DNA from 2 places in the Paenibacillus glucanolyticus genome. Region 2 is predicted to be linked to the other one. Evidence: riboswitches for the same ligand, from Rfam matches in the RefSeq annotation. Region 2 holds a riboswitch; the other holds the start of a gene.
The links. Region 2 has a riboswitch for cyclic di-AMP ahead of WDY75_RS05325 (TrkH family potassium uptake protein). Riboswitches for the same ligand answer to the same signal wherever they lie in the genome.
Positions count from the first base shown of each region.

Region 1 (3,420 bases), 2.1 Mb from region 2:
ATTAAACCCCGAGCTTCGTGGCGTTATGCCTTGAAAAAAAGCAGCCAGTACTTGTTCGCTCCCACTCAATTGGCCAAAGGTTGACGGATTCCAGCTCTCCATAAAGTATATAAATAGAAAACCAAGCAGGGACAGCGTTCCTGTCCCGACCAGAACAACCTTGGAATGAAGCGAAAGTTTTTTCCATGAACGTTTTTGGAATACATCCACAATGACGATATAGCCGAGACCTCCAATGATAAATAACAGGACAATCGTAATATTGACGATCGGATCGCCAACGAAGGGTGTCAGGCTGTCAGACCACAGGGCGAAACCGGCATTGTTGAATGCGGAAACGGAATGGAAGAGGGCGTAATAGGCCGCCTGCCCCCATCCAAAATCCGATTGCCAACGAAGTGTTAGAACAATCGTTGCCAGTGCTTCAAATGCGAAAGCGATAAGTACCATGTACATTGACAATTTAACCAAACCTTGTGCCGAAGTCGAATAGGTGGTTTGCTGGATGATGAGCCGTTGTTTCAAGCCAATTCTTTTCCCCAAAACAATGGCGACCATGACACCAAAGGTCATAAAGCCAAGTCCGCCAATTTGGATCAACATCATAATGATGACTTGTCCAAAAGTTGAAAACACGCTGCCGGTATCCAAGACAACGAGTCCGTTTACGCATATTGCTGACGTTGCCGTAAATAATGCATCCAGCAGACCAACTGAACTTCCGGTGGAGGAAGAGTGGGGAAGCGCAAGCAATGCGGCTCCGATTAATATCAATGTGAAAAAAACAAGCATGATGAGTTGGGGAGGGCTCATCTTTTTCTTAAGCTTGTTGATGAACAACTCCATTTTGCCAGGAGCGGAATGTTGTGTATTTCGATCGTTTGAATTTATAGAGGGTCTTCTCACAAATTCCACTCCCATTTCTTATTAATCTTCGTCCTTGGCATACATTTCTCTGTTTTGGAATAAAGACGAGTCTATTACTTTTCCGTGACTTATTTTTAGATATTGGACTTCTTGATCTGTTTTTATTTTTAGCAAACCGGTGTCAAAATCGGTATTCAACTCTTTGAAAAATAGTCCGCTGGCTACAGGGTTGCCCCCGGATTCCTTATTACCGATTATATAATGAGGACCCTCTTTGAAAACGGCGACTCGAATCCCTCGTTCATGGGTGTCAGTAATTTGTTCATCCATCCTCTGAACTGCCACGATGTGCAGATCCGTTTCGCCAATCTGGTTTAGGAGTTCGTTGACAAACGACCCGCGCGTAATTTCTTGCCATCGTGTTTGTCCAGACTGCCCGATGATGAGTTGGGTAATATGAAGGTTTTTGGCAGTTTCTGCTATGATTTCGGAAGCCTTGCGATCTTTGTTTGGTTTGACGATAAAGGTCGCCCCATATTCGTCGCATTTCATTTGCCACTCAGCCATATACCTTTCTTGTGTCTGATCAAGCTCATTCTCACGTAAGGGTATAACGCTCAACACAAACAGGGGACACTGAAGCAGATGGGCTAATTCACCGCCTCGGCGGATGAGGCGTTCGCCGTTCGGACCATAATACACGCATACCAGTATTTTTTCGTTGTTCAACAGATAAATCATTCCTTTCTTATTCTTCAGTAGACGGTAATTACCACATTAGCTTAAATTAAAAAGGCCTGGTTGCAGAGATATATCTGCTTCCAGACCTTGGCTGTACGAATTTTGGACAAGTCAAAGTAGAAGAGTGTTCTCTCCCAAGACGCTGACGAGGTTAGCTGTCGGATTCGGGATTGAGAGTTCCCGTTCCTTCTTAATCAGAAAGAATTCACCCCTAAAGCTTAAGCAGCTTTTGTTGGTTCCCCCGTTCCTCATAGAGGATTAAGCGTAATGCGTATAAAATTTATTGTAATAAATATTATGCTAAAATAAGCTAAAAGTAAACAGTCTGCCATGGGCAATGAATGTCATTCATGGGTTGAGGTAGAATTCAATCTTTGTTTTGTATATACTCGTTTCAAGTTATTATTTGATTACCCGAAGGTTACTTACATATCCGCACCGTCTTTTTCCTTCACGGGGTTAGCTAATCCAAACTTCTTAACCAATGGTTTGATGGTTAACCCCTGCACGAGAAGTGAGAAAAGGACAACACTAAACGTGAGCACGAGTATATCGTCGCGGCCGGCGAAGGTTGAGGGCAAACTTAAGGCGAGTGCGATGGATAAACTGCCCTTTAACCCTCCCCAATTCAAAACCATCTTCCATGATGAAGGGAAGGGTCTCAGGAAGTACAGGCTCGCGTAGACGGCCACAGTCCTACCGATGAGAACGATCAGAATGGCGGCACCGATTAACGCCCATTTGTCTGCGAAGTTAATATGTTTGATTTCGAGACCGATCATCAGGAATATCAATGAATTTGCAATCAACGTGATGACGTCCCAGAACGAATTAATGTTCATCTTGGTCGTCTCCGACATCCCGATGCGCGCTCCGTAACTGCCGAAAATCAAGCCGCCCACGACGACGGCAATCACACCGGATACATGGAAATGCTCGGCGATAAAGAAACTTCCGAAGAAGAGGAGCATTGAGAACGCAATCTCTAACGGATAATCGTCATAGAAGCGAATGAGCTGTGAGAATAGATACCCAAGCAAGCTTCCAACTGCGATACCGCCGACACTGAACTTGAGAAAGAGCAATAGGCCGCTGCCTGCTCCCGCCCAGCCCATTTCCATATATGTAAGTAAATAAACGGAAGAGATCTGAAACAACACAACGGCAATTCCGTCATTAAACAACGATTCCCCTTCAATAATCGTCACGATTTTCTTCGGTACGCCTAAAGACTTGAAGATGGAGATGACACTGATCGGATCTGTGGCGCTCATTAAAGCCGCAAAGGTAAATGCAACGACTAAAGGTAATCCCATAAGCCCGTACATGGCAAGAGCAATAAGAAGAAAAGAGAGCAAGGTGCCGCCAAAAGCAAGGGCAAGCACCGGCTTGCCTTGTTCACGAAGATGCGAGAATGGAAGCTTTAGCGTAGCATCCCCGAGAAGGATTGGCAGGAACAGGGAAATAATGATCGCTTGAAACACATTCGATTGGGTGATGAAAGATTCGGCTTCATCCAGCACCGGCACGTGGATCAATCCAAGCAGCAGACCTACGATAACAAGAGCAATAGAGTAGGGCTGATTCATTTTTTTGGCTACCGCGATAACCCCCATCGAAACCGCTAGTAGAATTAACAATTGAACGAATATCTCATTAAAATGATGCATAGAGCCCCCTCCTTAAAGAAGATAATCTCCAGTTATTGTAACTTAATGACCTCCAAACAACAAATATATTGACAAATGGGAAAAAGAGGGCGTATTTTATGAATATAAAATAAAATTAATCACAGAATCATTCCTATGCTGA
Region 1 is NZ_CP147845.1:3,223,216-3,226,635, forward strand. Features, by position in the region: gene WDY75_RS15340 (TrkH family potassium uptake protein) at 1-846, opposite strand, end outside; gene WDY75_RS15345 (universal stress protein) at 928-1,596, opposite strand; cyclic di-AMP (ydaO/yuaA leader) riboswitch at 1,733-1,883, opposite strand; gene WDY75_RS15350 (cation:proton antiporter) at 2,034-3,278, opposite strand.
Region 1: it holds a riboswitch for cyclic di-AMP, as region 2 does, so the genes downstream of both, WDY75_RS15345 (universal stress protein) here and WDY75_RS05325 (TrkH family potassium uptake protein) in region 2, are expected to answer to the same signal.

Region 2 (3,420 bases):
ATGGCCTTGGCCACTACCGTGGTAACACCAAGCTCTTTCAACAAGATGGCGGATAAAATACTCATCTGGATATCATTCCCGATTGCAACAATCCCACAATCGAAGTTGCGGATCCCGAGTGATTTAAGCACCTCTTCATCTGTAGCATCCGCGACCACCGTATGTGTTAGCAGCTCGCTCATATCCTCGACAACCTCTTCGTTCCGGTCGATGCCGAGCACCTCATATCCCTGTTCCATCAGTTCAAGCGCCAGGCTGGAGCCAAATCGTCCTAAACCGATAATTGCAAATTGCTTTGGTTTCATGTCTCTCCTATACTCCTTATCCAATAATCATTTTGCCTTCCGGATGACGATATAATTCTTTACCCTTTTTCGGCCCTAGTGCATAAGCAAGTGTCAGCGGACCCAATCGTCCTGCAAACATCGTAATACTAATCAATATTTTGCCGAACACGGTCAGATCAGGCGTTAAGCCCATCGAGAGCCCCACCGTACCGAACGCGGACGTTGTTTCGAACAGGATTTCCAGGAACTCCCCTTCCTCTGTCGTGGACAGAATCATGGAGACCGCAAGAACGAGCAGCAAGGCGAGAAGTGCGATGGTTAACGCCTTCAGTACCCGCTCCTGTGCAAGCCGATAACGGAACATGACGATGTCGTCGCGTCCCCGCATCATGGCGATGACCGCACCAACCATTATGGTAAACGTCGTTGTTTTGATACCACCCCCGGTTGATCCGGGAGATGCGCCGATAAACATGAGAATCACGATGAAAAACTGTGTGGCCTGCCTTAGGCCCGTAATATCTATAGTATTCGCACCCGCTGTGCGCGGCGTTACAGATTGGAACAACGCTCCTAAGAACTTCCCGCCCCAATTGAGGGAGCCGAGCGTTCGCGGATTGGTGAATTCAAATATGAGAATAACGATAAATCCGAGCAGCAGCAGCGCTCCTGTCATAGAGAGCACCACCTTGGAATGCAATGACAGTCTCCGCTGTTTCCGAAAGTCAATCAGATCAGACAATACAATGAAGCCAATACCGCCTGAAACAATCAAAAACATCACGACTACGTTTACCACCGGATCGTATACATACCCGGTCAAGCTTCGAAAATCGCCAAACAAATCGAAACCGGCATTGTTGAACATGGTCACCGCATGAAAAACACCGTAATATATCGCTTTTCCGATCGGCATATCAAACACCCACCGGATAGACAGCAGTACAGCGCCACAAGCCTCAATCACGAGTGAGTATAACAATACTCTGCGAATCAGCCTTACGATGCCTTCCATCGAGGATTGATTCATCGCCTCCTGCAGGACAAGACGATCCTTGAGGGAAATTCGCCGTTTGAGGACCAGGGCAAACAAAGTAGCCATCGTCATGAAGCCGAGCCCGCCAATCTGAATCAGCAGCATGATCACGATCTGACCGAAAGAACTGAATGTTGTCCCTGTATCCACCACAACCAGACCCGTTACGCACGTTGCTGATGTCGAAGTGAACAATGCATCAATAAATCCAAGCGGCTCGCCGGTTCTACTGGAAATCGGCAGCATTAACAATGCAGCCCCGATGAAGATAATGGCCGCAAAACCAAGCACCAGAATCTGCGGCGGGGACAACCTGAGCCATTTTAATTTGGAGTTCAATCCGTCACCTTCTTAAAAAAAGTCAAAGAAAAAAGACACTGGAAAACGCAGTGCCCCTTACGGTCTGGTTCCTGTGCTGCAGCCTACGAGGTTAGCTGACGGATTCGGGCATTTCCACAGGTCGCCCTATTCATTATTCTATAGAATAATGAAATTCACCCCAATTACATGGTTCCCCCATTTTCAGTACGAAATTCGGCTGGAATATTCGGTTCCTTGAAGCATGATGTGATTATAACCCAATCCGGTACGTAACCCAACGCCGTTTTTCACCCAAAAAGTCTTTAAAAGAGCTCGAATTGGGCATATTCAAGAATACAAGCGTATGGTTCTCTAACATTTTCGAAACCTTTCATTCATTTTCATCGTTTTATTTCATTATTACCAAATTGGGATAAGCTGCTTATCCCTTTCATATCTATGTTATATTGGCTCTATGCGTTCTTCATCAGGCAGCTCTAATACCCAGTGGAGTATCAACTTTCCAGAGGAGGAAATTCATGAATCGTGCAAGAGAGCCTTTGAGGCTGAAGCCCAACTTGAAGCAGCTCATCGCGCCTGCCGCAGTTGGCCTGATTTTGTTCCTGTTATTTCAGGTATTTCCATCAGCCAATACGGATTCTACCGAGATGGCCACTCCGGATATTATATCCAAAGCACAAGCCCAGCAAGCCGCTTCCAGGTTCGCACAGGAGCACTTGCAGTTCTCCGCTGCGGAAGCTGAGGAGACATTGATTACATATCAATCCAAATCGGAGCTTTACGGATATTTAGCGAGGGAAAAGAAACTCTCGGAGTACAACAAAACCTTTGAGGCCAAATATCCCTATGACGTATACCGCGTTCGCTTCAGCGAGCCGGGAGGCGATGCCCTCAATGTGGACGTGCATATGCAGAATTCCGGCATCGTTGGGTTCTCGTATGATTTTGCCCGCTCCAGTTATGACCGGATTGAACTGAACAAGGGTAAAGTGCAGAAACAAATGCTCCTTGTCGTAGAGGACGGCATGACTTTGGCCGATAAGCAGCAGCTTGCCGAGCCTTGGCTCAAGCGTGCAGGCTACGATATTTCGCATCTGAAGCTGGTTACGCGGGAAGGAGAACCCCGGCTGAAATACGTGGATCCGGAAACCAAGATCGGCGATTCCGTGCTGGAGCTGCGCTTCACCTTCGAGCACGGGAAATTACGCTCCTATGAGCCATCCTTCTCGATTCCGGCTGCGCATTCCGCTTATGTTAACAAGCAGACTCAAGATGCAACACTGCTGACGCTGGCGGGTTACGGTTTGTTTACCCTGATTCTTGGCATACTTGCCATTGTGTACAGTGTGAAGACCAGAGCTTACACCTCGTTTAAACGCGGCTTGTTCCTATCGGCGCTGCTATTCGTTATTCAAATGCTGAATACGTACAATCTGGTACCCGTGTTCAAATCCGAGGGCATGTCTTCTACCGGCATTCTCGGCATGATGATATTCTATGCGGTCTATTCACTCATCTTCTCCGCGCTGCTCTACTTTTCCCTGGTCGGGGGCAACGGGCTGTGGCAAAAAGAAGACGGCCTTAACCCATGGCCGCGGGCCAAGGAAGCCGGGTATGGACGTTATGTGCTGGATAGCATGAAGCTGGGGTATATGTGGGCGTTCATTCTGCTCGGAGTTCAATCTCTGATCTTTATTGTTCTTGGTCTTACCTTGAATACATGGTCCACAACCGATGCCACGCAATCGCCTTACAATATGCTGTATCCATGGCTGT
Region 2 is NZ_CP147845.1:1,114,815-1,118,234, reverse strand. Features, by position in the region: gene WDY75_RS05330 (potassium channel family protein) at 1-305, opposite strand, end outside; gene WDY75_RS05325 (TrkH family potassium uptake protein) at 322-1,662, opposite strand; cyclic di-AMP (ydaO/yuaA leader) riboswitch at 1,728-1,873, opposite strand; gene WDY75_RS05320 (CPBP family intramembrane glutamic endopeptidase) at 2,163-3,420, shown strand, end outside.